Methylomagnum ishizawai: one gene and its partner. The protein of the gene in region 2 binds, or shares a complex with, the protein of the main gene of each other region. Links are inferred from orthologs where the notes say so. Each region holds a gene or a part of one and is shown on either strand. Other genes may lie near its edges. The genes, in order: xseA and xseB.

The links.
Region 1: the proteins of xseB (region 2) and xseA are in contact, whole or in part, in a cryo-EM structure (PDB 8TXR), measured with the Escherichia coli proteins. The link is inferred for Methylomagnum ishizawai from one-to-one orthologs.

What each region holds. Positions count from the first base shown.
Region 1 is NZ_AP019783.1:3,788,197-3,796,165, reverse strand. The notes cover bases 2,317-5,287. They hold xseA (exodeoxyribonuclease VII large subunit), read right to left. Parts: upstream 4,498-5,287; coding sequence 3,136-4,497; downstream 2,317-3,135. Other genes in these bases: K5658_RS17170 (rhodanese-like domain-containing protein), read right to left, coding at 4,927-5,287; K5658_RS17175 (RNA-binding S4 domain-containing protein), read right to left, coding at 4,501-4,923; K5658_RS17185 (galactose oxidase early set domain-containing protein), read left to right, coding at 2,317-3,114. In the rest of the region: K5658_RS17195 (GNAT family N-acetyltransferase), read right to left, coding at 1-519; K5658_RS17190 (ketosteroid isomerase-related protein), read right to left, coding at 636-1,043; more of K5658_RS17185, read left to right, coding at 1,558-2,316; more of K5658_RS17170, read right to left, coding at 5,288-5,298; K5658_RS17165 (serpin family protein), read right to left, coding at 5,467-7,485; ribosome maturation factor RimP, read left to right, coding at 7,946-7,969. UniProt on the Escherichia coli protein: Bidirectionally degrades single-stranded DNA into large acid-insoluble oligonucleotides, which are then degraded further into small acid-soluble oligonucleotides.
Region 2 is NZ_AP019783.1:2,092,497-2,100,208, reverse strand. Bases 2,373-5,086 are described here. They hold xseB (exodeoxyribonuclease VII small subunit), read right to left. Parts: upstream 3,988-5,086; coding sequence 3,757-3,987; downstream 2,373-3,756. Other genes in these bases: K5658_RS09600 (radical SAM protein), read left to right, coding at 4,919-5,086; K5658_RS09605 (DUF7682 family zinc-binding protein), read left to right, coding at 4,493-4,888; ispA ((2E,6E)-farnesyl diphosphate synthase), read right to left, coding at 2,865-3,767; dxs (1-deoxy-D-xylulose-5-phosphate synthase), read right to left, coding at 2,373-2,728. In the rest of the region: cpdA (3',5'-cyclic-AMP phosphodiesterase), read right to left, coding at 1-156; K5658_RS09625 (adenine phosphoribosyltransferase), read right to left, coding at 288-812; more of dxs, read right to left, coding at 809-2,372; more of K5658_RS09600, read left to right, coding at 5,087-5,770; K5658_RS09595 (M20/M25/M40 family metallo-hydrolase), read right to left, coding at 5,795-7,198; K5658_RS09590 (RidA family protein), read right to left, coding at 7,532-7,712. UniProt on the Escherichia coli protein: Bidirectionally degrades single-stranded DNA into large acid-insoluble oligonucleotides, which are then degraded further into small acid-soluble oligonucleotides.

The DNA of each region.
Region 1 (7,969 bases), 1.7 Mb from region 2 along the record:
GAGTTCGGGATGTTTGACATAGCCGAACTGGGTCCAGATGCGGTCCAGCGGCGCGTAGTCGGCGGGCCGGAGCGGATGGTCCTCGGGCCGCTGCACGCAGCAGAAGGTCACGAGGTCGAACCGGCCCAGGGTGCGGGCATGGCCCTCCCGCTCGGCGAAGAACTTGGGATAGATGCCCCGGCCCCGGTAATCGGAAAGCAGCACCGATTCGGCGCAGTAGAAAATCTTGGCGGGGTCGTAGCCCTGGGCGACGAAGGGCTGTTGGAATTCCGGGGTTTCGGCGTCCATGGGGAGGCCGGTGGTCGCGCCGACCACTTGCTCGCCATCCAGCACCAGCACGATCACGCTTTCGGCGCAGTCGGTGTAGGTCTTGAGGTATTTCTCCTCGTATTCGACCGTGCCGTCGTAGAGGTAGGGGAAATCCCGGAACACCTGGATGCGGAGCCGGGCGAGGTCGGGCAGATAGGCGGGCAGGTCCGGGTCGTGGCCGGTGAAACGCTTGATGGTGATTTCGCTCATGGGCGGGGTCCGGTGGGTCCCTTCTCCCTCGGGGAGAGGGGAGCATGAAGGAATCGGATCAGGCCACGCCTGATTCCGCCGCGGGCGGGACGCGCCGGGGCGCGTCCCGTGTGGGATTAGCCGCCGACCTGGGCGATCCAATCGTTGAGGTTGTAATAGTTGGTGATGCGGGCCACCTTGCCGTCGCGGATGTCGAAGAAGGCACCGGCGGGCAGGCGGTATTTCTGGCCGTTGGCTTCCGGCAAGCCTTCGTCGGTGACGAGGTATTCGCCCAGCACCACGAACTCGGCGGCGGCGCGGCTGCCGTCCTCGCTGGACATGATGACCATATCGACCAGTTGTTCCTTGTAATTGCGGTTCATCCGGTTCATGAACTCGCGGAACGCCTCGCGGCCCACTTGGCGCTCGCCCTGGTTGATGTCGTGGACCACGTCGTCGGTCAGGAGTCCCAGGAAGGTATCCATATCGCCCGCGTTGAAGGCGGCGTAGTAGTTCTCGATGAGGGCTTGGCTGGCTGGATTCATGGCGGTTCCCCTTGTAGGTGTGGCGTGGACGCACGGGGCCGGTCGGGCGGCCCGGCGGAAAACAGCCGCGCAGTGTAATGGGCCGGGGCGGGAATGTCGATTGGTTTCGTCCGTGGGGCGGGCCGGCGGCGTTTGGACGCGGTTTCCGGGCGGGGCCGGTGGTTGTGGGCGGTATCCCGGCTAACTGGCGAAAACGCTGTAGGTGTTTTTACGGGCTAGGTATTTTCCACTATGCGGAAGCGCTTAGCGGAATAGCCGGGCCTTATATAATGCCGTCCATGCCCGGTAGCCGGGGCATTCGGGAACGCGGCCGGCCTCGGAAACCCGCTGTCTCCGCCAGTTTCCTGGACGCCCAGTCCGCCGGGCCGGAAGGGGTGGGGGACTGCCTTGATAACCCTGTGTTTTATGGGTGATTAGGGTGCGTGGGGCAGGGGATTCCGGGCCAAGGATCGGCTTTGGATAGCCGGGTGCTTCGCGGAGGCGTGGGTTTTTCGATGAATGGAGTCAATGAACGATGCAGATCAAAAAACAAAGCCGTACCGTGCTGGCCGCCGCCTTGGCGGCGGTGGGCGTCCTGGGCGGTGGCGCGGAGGTCCGCGCCGCGACGGTGGCACCGCCTTTCAACGGGGGGCCGGACGCCTATCGCAAGGGCGCTTTCGGGCCGCTGATGGATTGGCCGCTCATCCCCATCCATGTGGTGTTGCAGCCGGATGGGCGGGTGCTGAGTTTCGGCACCGATCTCAACGGCACGCATCAGCCCGAATTGGCCTACGATGTCTGGGAACCCGCCTTGGGCACGGGATCGGCGGCCCATCTCACCTTGGATTCCAAGACCCCGGCGGCGACCAATATCTTCTGTGCGGCGCAGGCGCTCGTCCCCGCCACCGGCCAGACCATGGTCGCGGCGGGGACGGTGAGGATGGTCGCCGCCACCCAGGGGATGCCTTCCGCCGATACCAATCTGTTCGATTACCGCAGCAACCAGATGGTCAAGGAGCCGCCGATGGTCTTGAAGCGCTGGTATCCCAGCCTGGCGACCCTGGCCGGCGGCGGACTGGTCGTGATGGGGGGGAAGATGGACACGGCGGATACGACCATTTATGGCGAGATTCCCGAAGTGTACGAAGTCGGCAAGGGCTGGCGCTCGTTGTCCACCGCCGCCAGCGCGGAAGCCTACGGGGCGCGGAATTGGTACTATCCCAGGGCTTGGCAGGCCCCCAACGGCAAGGTGTTCATCCAAACCAACTTCGGCGCGGCGTATTACCTGGACCCCACGGGCACGGGGACTTTGACCAAGGCTCCCAAATCCGGCTTGGTGGATTTGGCATCCACCCTGCCCAACGCCATGTTCGCGCCGGGCAAGATTTTGTTCTTGCAGGAGAAGCAAGCCTCGGCCGTGCTCGATATCAACGGCCCGGCACCGGTGGTCGCCCCGAGCGGCAAGCTCAGCCAAATGCGCTACCACGGCAACGCCACCCTGCTGGCCGATGGCCAGGTGGTGGTCACGGGCGGTTCGTCGGTGCCGAACTCCCTCGGCGGGGCCGCCTACGCCGTGGAGACCTGGAACCCGGCCACGGGCCGATGGACCTTGGGCGCGGCCGCGGCCAAGGCCCGCCTCTATCATTCCACGGCCTTGCTGTTGCCGGACGCGACCGTCTTGGTGGGCGGGGGTGGCGCGCCCGGCCCCCTGCGCAACATGGATGCGGAGATTTACTACCCGCCCTATCTGTTCGCGGCCGATGGGTCGGGGCAGCTGGCCCGTCGGCCCTTGGTCCTCGGCGGCCCGTCCACCATGGCCTGGAACCGTGGCTATCCGCTGAGGATGGAAAGTTTCAAGGCCGCCAGGGGGGTGAAACGGGTCACTTTGGTGCGGGCCGGGGCCGACACCCATAATTGGAACAACGAGCAGCGCTTCTTCGATCTGGAGTTCCGCTGGAGCGGGACCGATGAAAAGCTACGGGTGTTCACGCCGGCCCATGCCAATATCGCCCCGCCGGGCTATTACCTGCTGTTCGTTTTCAACCAGCTCGGTGTGCCCTCGGTCGGCCGGGTGGTGAAGATCGCGCCGTGAAACCCGGGCGGGGCGGGTGTTTCAAGCCTCGCGGAGGGCTTCGACCCGGACCGCCAGCACGCCTTGCCCTAGGCGCAGTTCCAGCGTGTCGCCGGGCCGGGCTTCCGCCGCCGAGCGCAGGATATGCCCGGTCGCGGGCCGGTAGGCGATGGCATAGCCCCGCGCCAGGGTGGCGAGCGGGTTGAGCGCTTCGAGCCGCAGGGTGGCGGCGGCGCATTGCCGCCGCCGGCTTTCCAGGAGGCGGCCCAGGGCGGCGGCGAGGCGGGCTTCCAGTCCTGGGTATCCACGGGCGAAGCGCTCCAAGCGGGGCGTGGGGTCGTGCCGGAGCAACCGGGCGGTTTGGTGGTCCAGGCGGTGCCGGGCCTGTGCCAAGCGTTGGGAGAGGGCGCGTTGCAACCGGGCCGCGAGTGCGTCCAGCCGCTGGCTTTGGGTGCGTAGGCGCTGTTCGGGATGGACCCGCGCCAGCCGTGCGGCCAAGAAAGCCCGCGTCCGTTCCCGCCGTTCCAGAACGATCCCGTAGCCCCGCCGCAACCGCGCTTCCAGGCGCTGGAACCGCTCCAGCCAATCGGCGCGGTCGGGGCTGGCCGCCGCCGCCGCCGCCGAGGGGGTCGGCGCCCTGTGGTCGGCCACGAAATCGGCGATGGTGAAATCGGTCTCGTGGCCGATGCCGGCGATGACGGGGGTCGCGCAGGCGTGGATGGCCCGCGCCACGGTTTCTTCGTTGAAGGCCCACAAATCCTCCAGGGCACCGCCGCCCCGCGCCAGGATCAGCACATCGCACAGTTTGAGGCGGTCGGCCCGCGCCAGGGCGGCGGCGATGGCGTGCTGGGCCTCGGCACCTTGGACCTGGGCGGGGAACACGATCACGGGAATGGCGGGGAAGCGGCGTTTCAGCACCGTCAGCACATCGCGCAGCGCCGCGCCGGTCGGGGAAGTCACCACGCCGATGCAGCGGGGCAAGGCGGGGATCGGTTTTTTATGCACGGCGTCGAACAAGCCTTCCGCCGCCAGCTGGTGCTTGAGCGCCTCGAACGCCCGCAGCAAAGCGCCATCGCCCGCCGCCTCGATAGTCTCGACCACCAGTTGGAAATCCCCGCGCGGTTCGTACAATCCCACCTGCGCCTTGACCAGGACTTGCGCCCCGTTCCGGGGTTTGTAACGCAGCGAACGGGCCTGCGGGCGGAATAGGGCGCAGCGCACCTGGGCTTCGGCGTCCTTGAGGGTGAAATAAAGATGGCCGGACGCTGGGGCGGAAAGATTGGAGATTTCGCCCTCGATCCACAGGCTGCCGAAGCATTCTTGCAGCAGGAAGCGGGTTTCCCGGTTGAGGCGGGACACGGTGTAGACGGCGCGGGCGTCGCCGCCGGGCGCGGATAGGTCCACGGCCTATTCGTCGCCGCGCTTGAAGCGGTGGATCAAACGGCGATCCTTCTTGTCGGGCTTGTGCGCGGGTTGCCAGTCCGGCCCTTTTTCATCGCGCTGGCGTTGGATTTCGGCTTGGCGCTTGGCGAGGCTTTCCGGGGTTTCGCGGTAGAGCAGGGCGGCTTCGGGGGCGGGGCGGCGCTGGGAACCCAGCCCTTCGACGGTGATGTCCCAGACATAGCGGTCCTTGCTGATTTCCAACCGGGCACCGACGCCGATGTCCTTGCCGGGTTTGACCCGCTGGCCGTTGAGGTGGACCTTGCCGCCGTTGATGGCGTCGATGGCGAGTTGCCGGGTCTTGAAGAACCGCGCCGCCCATAGCCATTTGTCCAGCCGCATCTGGGCGGCGGGAGCCTTGTCTTCCGGGGCGTCGGAACGGCGCGGCATGGCTCAGCCGCCCGCTGGCGCCACGGGCTGGCCGGCTTCCTGCCAAGCCTTGTAGCCGCCCGCGAGGCTCACGGCCTTGTCATAACCCAGCTTGTGCAGGGCTTCGACCGCCAGGGCCGAGCGCCCGCCCGAGAGGCAATAGACCAGGATTTCCGCGCCCTGGCCGCCCTGGAATTTGGGATGGTTGCCGATCTGGAATTCGAGTACGCCACGCGGGATGTTCACCGCGCCCGGCAGGCAACCTTGGGCGTATTCGCCGGGTTCGCGCACGTCCAGCACCGGGACTTGGCCGAGCAGGGCCCGGGCTTCGGTTGGGTTGACTTCCTTGATGTGTTGTTTGGCCTGGGCCACCAGGTCCATCGCGGTCAGGGGCATGGGGGTTCTCCTCGGGTAAGGTCGAAGGGGGCGCATAGGGTAGCGGGAGGCGCGGGATACGGGAATAGCGGAATGGGGTTCCGCGGGAGGTCGGGGGAGGCGGGCGGGCTGGGTTCCACCGGTCCGGCGGGAAGGCCGGACCGGTGGTTTTGGGTTTCAGGCCCGGCCTTATCCGCCGCTAATGGGCGCTCCGCAAGGGTAGGTGGTCGAATCGGGCGCGGCGGGGGTGCCGCCCGGATTGCTCACTTGCCCCATGGACAGGATCGAGCCGGTGATCCGGTCGCGGATCGCGAACAGGAAGGGTCGGGCCAGGGCCAGGCTGGGGTCGTACTGCGGCACCGGGGCGCAGAAGTCCACCCGTGTCGTTATGACGCCGGAAGAGCCGGAGCCGCTCCATACGCTGTCGGGTTCGTCCAGGGCGGCCAGATGGGTGGTGATCGTGGCGCCATCGGCCTGCGCGGCGCTTTCCGACAGGCTCACGACGCTCCGGTGCAAGAGGGCGCCCAGGAACAGATAACCCTCGCCGTTGACCCGCGAGAAATCCGCCTGCCCCTCGGTGAGCAGGCCGCTCAAAGCCAGGGACGCGAGGGTTCCGCTGGGCAGGTCGCTGGTGATCGCGATCTTGGGGAGGTACAAGGTTTTCTGCGTGGGTGTCATGGCCGCGAGGAGGTTGTGCAACCGATCGGGGCCGAACGCCGACTGGAATTCGGCGAAGCGGCCATGATCCGGCATCAGCACCCACAGCGCCAAGTCGCTGTCGGCCAGCGGCAGTTCGAAGGCGCGATAGCCGTCTCCCTCGGCATAGGCGAAGGAGCCGGTGAAACTCAACATCGGCACCAGCACCTGATCGTTGCTGGACAACTCGAAGCGTCCTTCGGCCGCCGGATTGGCGTCGGGGGGCGTTTGCCACGCGCCGTCCAGGGAAAGGCTGCTGCCCGTCACGAGGCGGGTCCGTGGCGTCAGGTCGGCGACGAGGCCGGTGAGGGTGTTTTGGCTATGCGCGGCGAGCCAGGGGTCGATGGCGTTGGCGATGATCGGGGCCTTGGGGTCGGCGGTGAAGTCCACCGCGCCCAATTCGGGGCCGTAGTTTTTTTCCAGCGTGCCCAGGAACCCGGACTCGAAAAGATAATAGGCTTGGCCTTGGCCTTGGCTTTGGCCCTGTCCCCACAGCGCGGCGTTCAGTTCCAAGTGGGCGGCTGGGTTGCGGTTCGATAAATCCAAGGCGCTGCCGTTGAACGCCGGATGCAGGCGGGGTTCTTGGAGATCGACGCGCAGGGCACCGAGCAGGGCGGACAGGGTGTCGCCGTCGGCACCGGCCGCCAGCATCGCCAGCGTTTGCGCCATATCGGGGACCGAGTAGGCAAAATTCCCGCTGTTGCCTTGTTGATAGGCCGCATACAGGTCGAAGGCCAGGGCGATGTTGGCGGTGGCGATGGCGTGTATTTCGTCCGCCTGGGCATCGGGATGGTATTCCCGTGCGCTATTGGCCCGCATATCGGGCATGGCGATTTTATCGGCAGCGGGTTCCTGTTCGTGGTCATCCTGATTTTTTGAGCTGGTATCGGTCGAGGAAGTGGACGAAGAATCGTCCTTCGCGGTGCCGCTGCCGGAGCCTTGCGCGGTGGTGTCGGTCGAGGAAGCGGACGCAGAATCGTCCTTCGCGGTACCGTTGCCGGAGCCTTGCGCGGTGGTGTCGGTCGTGGAGGCGGACGCAGAATCGTCCTTCGTGGCGTGGCTGTCGGAACCGCGATCCTCCCTGGAAAGCTCCGCCCTGTTATCGGTGGGGTTGGCGTCGCGCTTGTTGGATTTCACCGTGGCCGTGGTCGGTTGGGTGCCCGATGCGCCGATTTGCGCCACGAAGGTCCAGGAGAGGCTTTGTCCCGGAGCCAAGCGTTTGGCCTTGCAGATCAAGCGATAGTCGGTTTGGACGGCGCGGCAATTGGACGGGACGGAGGCCAATTCGGTATCCGCGGGCAAAGGCGTGGCCGCGATGACTTTCTTGGCCGGTTTCGAGCCGTTGTTGGTGACGGTCAGGGTATAGGTGACGGTTTCGCCTGCCGCCGCCGTGGCGGGCGACGCGGCCAGGGTCAAGGAGAGGTCGCGGTTGGAAGCTGGCGTGGCCGGACTGGCTGCCAGGAGGGATAGGCACAGGGGGATGAAGAAAGACTTGTTAGGTAAAGGCGGCATTTGGTGCGCTCCTAATGGAATTTTTATATTACCCGCAGTTTATGTGGTTCAAAGTGGTCTGGCAATGTTTTGCCAACGGTTTGAATTCGAAAGTTAATAGTCTCTATTATGAGACTTTGTTACAAAAAAGGGAGGCGCGGGCCTGGCCGAATACCTGGGGTTCGTTGCGAAATGCCGTCAGTGGGCCGAATTTGGCCTGGGCCTTCGGACCTTGCTTATTCCAGTCCATCCTGCAGGCAGGTCGCATCCCATCGATCCAGCGGTTCCCATCGTCCCCCGACCCTGCTATCATTCGTGGCTAATTGGCGGGGTCGGCGCTGATCCTGGATGGCCGCAACGCAATCCCGCTTCCTGAAGTTGGCCCCTTGGGGCTTTTTTAGTTTTTAACGGAATTAAAACAACAATGGGCCATTCGAGCCCATTTTTTGTTTCACGCGGATTCTAGCCAACGAGGTAATCCATGAGGGCGCAGGAGCGCTTGGTG
Region 2 (7,712 bases):
GCGGAGGGTATCGACGAAGCTTTGCTCGGTGTCCACGCCGAGCATACGTTCCCCGGCCCCGGCCAGGAAATGCAGGTCGGTGAGGTGCAGCAAGCGGAGGTTCCCCGGCGGTTTCGGGGCGCTGGCCGGGGCGGCAGGCGGCGAAAGGTCGGTCATCGGACTGGTCCCGTTAGGGTGGCTCGTGAGTGGTGGTTGCCGCCGCGCCCTGGGGGAAGCGCCGCGCCGCCGCTATTGTATCTGGTTTGTATCCGGCCTTGCCGCGGCGACCCGGAATCCGCGACACCCGCCTAGAACTTCAGGAGGGAATGCACCGGATAGCCCGCCAGCCGTTCCCGCCCACACAAAGCCTCCAACTCGACCACGAACCCCAGGGCCACGACCTCGGCCCCCAGCGATTCGATCAAGCCGCAACTGGCCTGGGCGGTGCCGCCGGTGGCGAGCAGGTCGTCGATCAGCAGCACCTTGTCGCCCGGTCCCACGGCGTCGATATGGGCTTCCAAGGAGGCGGAACCATATTCGAGGTCGTAGCTGACGCTCTGGACGTTGTAAGGCAGCTTGCCCGGTTTCCGCAAAGGCACGAAACCCACGCCCAGTTCCCAGGCCACCAGGGAGCCGAAGATGAAACCCCGCGCCTCCATCCCCGCCACCGCCGTGATGTCCCGGCCCAGGAAGGGGTGCAGCAGATGATGCACCGCCAAACGCAGGCTGGCCGGGTCCTTCACCAAGGGCGTGATGTCCTTGAACAGGATGCCGGGCTTGGGGAAGTCCGGGATATCCCGGATTTTGGCTTTGAGCGCTGCGACCGGGTTCATGCGCGTTGCTTCCCGGCGGCGATACGCGGTATGGCCTGTGCTTCGGGCATGGCCTTCTGGCGGAAAGCGTCGATGGACTCGAAAATTCCGGCGGCGTCGAGGCCGCATTCGGCCAGGAGTTCCTCGCGGGTGCCCTGCTCGACGAAGAAGTCGGGCAATCCCAGGTTCAACACCGGGTTGCGGCGCAGATGGGCATTCAACAATTCGTTGACGCCGCTGCCCGCCCCGCCCGCGACCACGTTTTCCTCGACCGTGACGATAAGCTCGTGGCTCTCGGCCAGCTTGAGGATCAAATCCTCGTCCAGGGGTTTGACGAAGCGCATATTGACCACGGTCGCGCCCAGCTTTTCGCCCGCCTCGACCGCCGGGGACACCAGGCTGCCGAAGGCCAGGACGGCGATGCGGGAGCCTTCGCGGCGGACCTCGGCCTTGCCGATGGGCAGGGCGGTCATTTCGTCGCGCACCTCGACCCCGCCGCCCTTGCCGCGGGGATAACGCACCGCCGCCGGGCCATTGTGCTTGAAGCCGGTGTAGAGCATTTGGCGGCATTCGTTCTCGTCGGCGGGGGCCATCACCACCATCCCAGGCAGGCAGCGCAGATAGCTCAGATCGAAACTGCCCGCGTGGGTGGGACCGTCGGGACCGACTAGGCCGGCCCGGTCGATGGCGAACAGCACCGGCAGTTTTTGCAACACCACATCGTGGATCAGCTGGTCGTAGGCGCGTTGCAGGAAGGTGGAATAAATCGCCACCACCGGCTTATAGCCTTCGCAGGCCTGTCCCGCCGCCAAGGTCACGGCGTGCTGCTCGGCGATGCCCACATCGAAATAACGGTCGGGGAAACGCCGCTCGAATTCCACCAATCCGGACCCCTCGCGCATGGCCGGGGTCACGCCCAGGAGCCTGCGGTCCCGTTCCGCCATATCGCACAGCCATTGGCCGAACACTTCCGTGTAGCTCGGCGTGCCCGGCTTGGCCTTGGGCAAATGGTCCTGGCTCGGGTCGAACACACCGACGCCATGATAGGCCACCGGGTCGCGCTCGGCGGGGGCATAGCCCTTGCCCTTTTTGGTGACCACATGCAGGAACTGCGGCCCCGGCGTCTTGCGGAGATTGCGCAGGGTGGTGATGAGAGTGTCGAGGTCGTGGCCGTCGATGGGACCGATATAGTTGAAGCCCAGTTCCTCGAACAGCGTGCCCGGCGCCACCATGCCCTTGACATGTTCCTCGGCGCGGCGGGCCAATTCCCACACGCCCGGCATCCGGTGCTTCAACAGTTCCTTGCCGCCCCGGCGCACGCTGGAATAGAAATTGCCGGACAGGATTTTGGCCAAATAGTTGTTGAGCGCCCCGACATTGGGCGAAATCGACATCTCGTTGTCGTTGAGGATCACCAAGAGGTTGGCGTCGAGCGGACCCGCGTGGTTCAGCGCCTCGAACGCCATGCCGCCGGTCATGCCGCCATCGCCGATGATGGCGACGGCGTGGGTGTCCTTCTTGTCCAGGGAAGCGGCTATCGCCATCCCCAGCGCGGCGCTGATGGAGGTGCTGGAATGGCCCACGCCGAAGCAATCGTAGGGGCTTTCGTCGCGGTTGGGGAAGGCCGAGAGGCCGTCCTTCTTGCGGATGCTGGGCAGGCGCTCGCGGCGTCCCGTGAGGATTTTGTGCGGATAGGCTTGGTGCCCCACGTCCCAGACCAGCTTGTCCTCCGGCGTGTTGAAGACATAGTGCAAGGCGATGGTCAATTCCACCGTGCCCAACCCCGCCGCCAAATGCCCGCCGGACTGGCTCACGCTGTGCAGCAGGAAAGCCCGCACCTCTTCCGCCAAGCGCGGCAATTGGTCTTCCGGGAGGTTGCGGAGGTCGGCGGGACCCGTGATGGAGGGGAGCAAGGAATGGCTGTTCGGATGATTCATGGGGGATTCTTAAGTCGGGAAACGGGGCCGGACGGAACGCCGGTCCCAGGGGGATCGCGGCGGCGGAAACAAGCTCGGGGCCATTATGGAACCGCGCCCCAGGGCTTTCAAGAAAGGCCGTTCCGCCGCCCCGGGCCTAGTTGCGGCGTTCGATGATGAACAGCGACAAGGCCCGCAGCAGGTCGGCCTCCGCGCCGAAGCCCGCGAGGCTGGCCAGCGCCTCCTCGTGCAATTCCTGGGCTTTCTCCTTGGCCCCGTTCAGCCCCAGGAGGGCCGGATAATTCGGCTTGTTGTGGTCGCGGTCCTTGCCCTGGGTCTTGCCGAGGGTCTGGGTGTCGCTCTCCTCGTCGAGGATATCGTCCTTGATCTGGAAGGCGAGCCCGATGCATTTGGCGTAATGGTCGAGTTTGTCGGCGGCGGCCGGATCGTGCGGCACCTGGGCCAGGGTCGCCAGCTTGACGCTGGCCCGGATCAAGGCGCCGGTCTTGCGGATGTGCATGTTTTCCAGGCTGGGGAGGTCGAGGATTTTGCCCACCGCGTCCAGGTCGATGGCCTGCCCCCCGACCATGCCATAGGAACCGCTGGCGGTCGCCAGGGTTTCGATCATGGCGATGCGGTTCTCCGCCGGAACCTGGAGGCTGGGATCGTGGGCCAGCACATGGAAGGCCAACGCCTGCAAGCCGTCCCCGGCCAGGATGGCGGTGGCCTCGTCGAAGGCGATATGGCAGGTCGGCTTGCCGCGGCGCAGGGCGTCGTCGTCCATGGCGGGCAAATCGTCGTGGATCAGCGAATAGACGTGGATGAATTCCACCGCCGCGGCCGGGCCGTCCAGCAGGTCGAGGGACAACCCCAAGGCAACCCCGGTGGCATAGGTCAACAAGGGCCGCAGCCGCTTGCCGCCGCCCAGCGCGGAATAGCGCATGGCCTGGTGCAGCCGTTCCGGCATCCGGGTCGTGGCGGGGAGCCTCGCGTCCAGCGCGGCTTCGGCGCGGGTCTGGCAGGCCCGCATGAAATCTTGCAAAGCGTTCTCAGGATTCATCGGTAAAAGGTTTCAGTGTGGGTTCGCCGTTCTTTTCCAGCAACACGCGGACTTTTTGTTCCGCTTCGCGCAGGGCGGCTTGGCTGGTGCGGGTGAGTTGCACGCCGCGCTCGAACAGCTTGAGGGCTTCTTCCAAGGGCAGGTCGCCCTGCTCCATGCGCTCCACCAGTTGTTCCAGCTCGGCCAGGGATTCTTCGAAATTGGGGGCTTTTTTCGCCATGGTCCGGGGCGTTGCGGCGCGGTGGTCGGTGTAGGGCGGTATTATCACAAATGTTGGTACTTGAGAAAAACACTGGGATTTAGCGCGGGCGGCGTCCCGATGGGACATGGGCCGGGCGCGGCTTCCGGGCCGGAACAGCCCGCCCGTGGAGCGGCCCCCGGTCCGGCCTGGGGGTTTCAACTATCATGTCCGCGGCAGCCGGAGCCATATCGCACCGGCCACCAAGCCGGGAGGAGCCGTCGCGGCCAAAGTCGCCGACGGCCACCATAGCCCTCCGCACGGCGGATGGAAACACACGAAGAGGCACCAGCGCCCGAAGCTCCGGACCGGGCCGGGCCGGTCCGGGTCGGCTTCCGGGCTGGTGTGGTTTATACGAAAATCACGGACAGCGGAACCAAATTTGCCGGCCCATTACGGCAATTGGACGGAGGATACCCCGTTTGCATAATAACCCGCCCCCCCAAAAAAAGCCGCACTCCCCCAGTTTTAATACTTTCCGAATACCATGCCTGTTAGAAAAAAAACCTTTTCGTGCGGCCACAGCGGCAAAGGGAGATTCTGCCATCGCTGCGCCAGCGAAGAACAGCGGAAGCACGCGATGCTCCAAGCGAAAACCCAGCGCATCCAACGGCTCTCTCAAGCCCCGATCCCGCTCGACGACCTGCCTCCCGAAATCGCGGAAAAAACCCTCGAAATGATCGCCGCACTGCAACAAGGCGCCTCTTATATGGATTTCATGGGGAAACGGATGAAGAATATGGGACAACGCCATGTCATTTCCATCCCCATCGGACGGAGATACCGCTTGATCTGCAAAGAAGATAATGGCCAACTGGAATTCATCGAAGCCATCTCCCACGAAGAATATAATAACCGTTTATCCGGTAACGGCTGGGTTTGAGATTCCAGCCGCAATCCCCACCCCATCGCCATGACCAAACTCACCTCCGCCAACCACGACCGCCATAGCGCCGGACTCACCTACGTCTACCCGGTGGTGTCGCGCCGCTCGGGCGGGCTGTCCATCGGTGTCAACCTCAACCCCAACCACGCCTGCAACTGGCGCTGCGTCTATTGCCAAGTCCCGGACCTCGTCCGGGGTGCCGCCCCCACCATCGACCTGTTCCAACTGGAAGGCGAATTGACCGGGTTGCTCGAAGACGCCCTGCATGGCGATTTCTACCAGCGCTATGAATTGCCGGAAGACCAGCGCGTGATCCGCGATATCGCCCTTTCCGGCAACGGCGAACCCACCAGTTGCCGCGAGTTCGACGCCGTGGTCGGGGTGGTCGGCCAGGTCTGCGCCGAATTCGACCTGTTCGGGGCGATCAAACTGGTCCTCATCAGCAACGGCAGCCTGATGGCGAAACCCGAGGTCCAACGCGGCCTGGCCCATTGGTCGGAACTGGGCGGCGAGGTCTGGTTCAAGCTGGACCGCGCCACGGCGGACGGCATCCACCGCGTCAACAGCGTGAACCTGACGCCGGCAGCCGTGTTGCGGCATTTGGAAATCTCGGCCCGGCTGTGCCGGACCTGGCTACAAACCTGCTGGTTCGCCTGGGACGGCGCGGCCCCCGGCGCGGACGAACAACGGGCCTATCTGGATTTGTTGGCGGAAATCCGGGCGCGGGAAATCCCGGTCGAGGGCGTGCTGCTCTATGGACTGGCGCGGCCTTCCCTGCAGGCGGAAGCACCGCGCCTCTCGGCCTTGCCGCTGGCATGGTTGGAGGATTTCGGCGGGCGGATCGAGGCGGCGGGGTTCGTGGTCAAGGTGAGTGGATGAATCGCCCGTCCCGCGCTTGCGGACTCAAGCGCCCACCCGCGCCAAAATATACGCCACGCAAGCCGTCAACTTCTTCGCATAGGGGATATGCAAAAACTCGTTCGGCCCATGAGCGTTGCTCAAGGGTCCCAGCACCCCGGTAATCAGGAACTGCGCCTCGGGGAATTGCTGCCCCAGCATCCCCATGAACGGAATGCTCCCGCCCAGGCCGACATAGGCCGCGTCCTTGCCATAGAACGTCCCGGAAGCTTCCTGGGTCGCTTGTTCCAGCCAAGGAGCCAGGGCGGGCGCGTTCCAGCCGGTGCCGGATTGGTCGAACTCGACCGAGATTTCCGCGTCATAGGGCGGGTCGGCGGTCAGCTCGGCGCGGATCGCGGCTTCGGCTTCCCGGCCATCCACCGTCGGCGGCAGGCGGATCGACAGCTTGAAGGCGGTATGCGAGCGCAGGATGTTCCCGGCGGAGTGGATGGGCGGCATCCCCGCCTGTCCGACCACGCACAGGGTGGGACGCCAGGTATTGTTGAGCAGCAATTCGGCCCCGTCGGCGCTGACCGGGCACAACCCCGGCACCACCTTGAAGCTGCCGCGGATGCCCTCGACGCCGATGATCTCCGCCGCCGCCGCCGCCTGCTGGCGGCGCTGCCCGGGGATTTCGGCCAACAGCGCCGGGATGCGGCTCGCGCCGGTCACGGGGTCTTCCAGCCGGTCCAGGAGTTGGCGCATGATCCGCATGGACGAGGGCACGATGCCGCTGGCGATGCCGGAATGGGCGGTTTCCTCCAACACCTTCACATCGACCACGCAATTCACCACGCCGCGCAGCGAGGTGGTGGACCACAGCCGTTCGTAATCCCCGGCCCCGGAGTCCAGGGCGATGACCAAATCCGGGGTGCCGATGACGGCACCGTAGGCGTCGAGATAGGCGGGCAGGTCAGGCGAACCGCTTTCCTCCGAGAATTCGATCAGGAGGACGATGCGCGGCAAGTCCACGCCCGCGAGCGCCCGCAGCGCCGCCACGGCGGCGAACAGCGCATAGCCGTCGTCGGCCCCGCCCCGGCCATAGAGCTTGTCTTCGCGCAGGACCGGCGTCCACGGACCCAAGCCCTGGCTCCAGCCTTCCATTTCCGGCTGTTTGTCGAGATGGCCGTAGATCAACACGGTTTTATCGATGGCACCGGGCACCTCGACCAGGATCAAGGGCGTACGGCCCGGCAAATGGGTGCCGTGCAGGGTCGCGCCGGGAAGGGGGTGGGCGGCGAGCCAATCCAGGGCGAGGCGGCGGGCGGCTTCCATATGGCCATGCGCGGCCCAATCGGGATCGAAATGCGGGGATTTGTTGGGAATCTTGATGTACTCGGCCAGGACGGGCACGATTTCGCGGTCCCAGAACTCGGCGATGTTGGCATACAGCGTATCGGTGGCGATCATGGCTAGGATTTTCCTCTAAAACGACGGCGCGGCTAGTATTCCGCAAATCCCACCGGCCCGACCACAGTTCCCAGATTCCACGCATCGGCCTCGACGCCTATGGGCGGCGTCCGGTCCACCATGGCGGCGGCGACGCCCCGGCCAGGGTCCGAGCCGAAGTTTTTTTGAAGGCGGGATTGATACGGCGCAAGCGGGCGGGGAACCGGCGGAGCCGGGATGCGCGGCCCGGTGTGCCGGGTAGGAACCCACGACACAGACCGGTGATCGGCGTACTGTCCAGTGGACCGGGCCGGGCGGCGTTGGACGCGAACCCGGCCCGGAAGATTCAAGGCGCTATCGATCCAGCACCATCACCCCGTCCATCTCCACTCCCGCCCCCCGTGGCAAGGCCGCCACGCCTATCGCCGCCCGCGCCGGATACGGCGGGGCGAAATAGCCCGCCATGATCTCGTTCACCAGGGCGAAATGGCCGAGGTCGGTCAGGAAGATGTTGAGCTTCACCACGTCCCGCAAG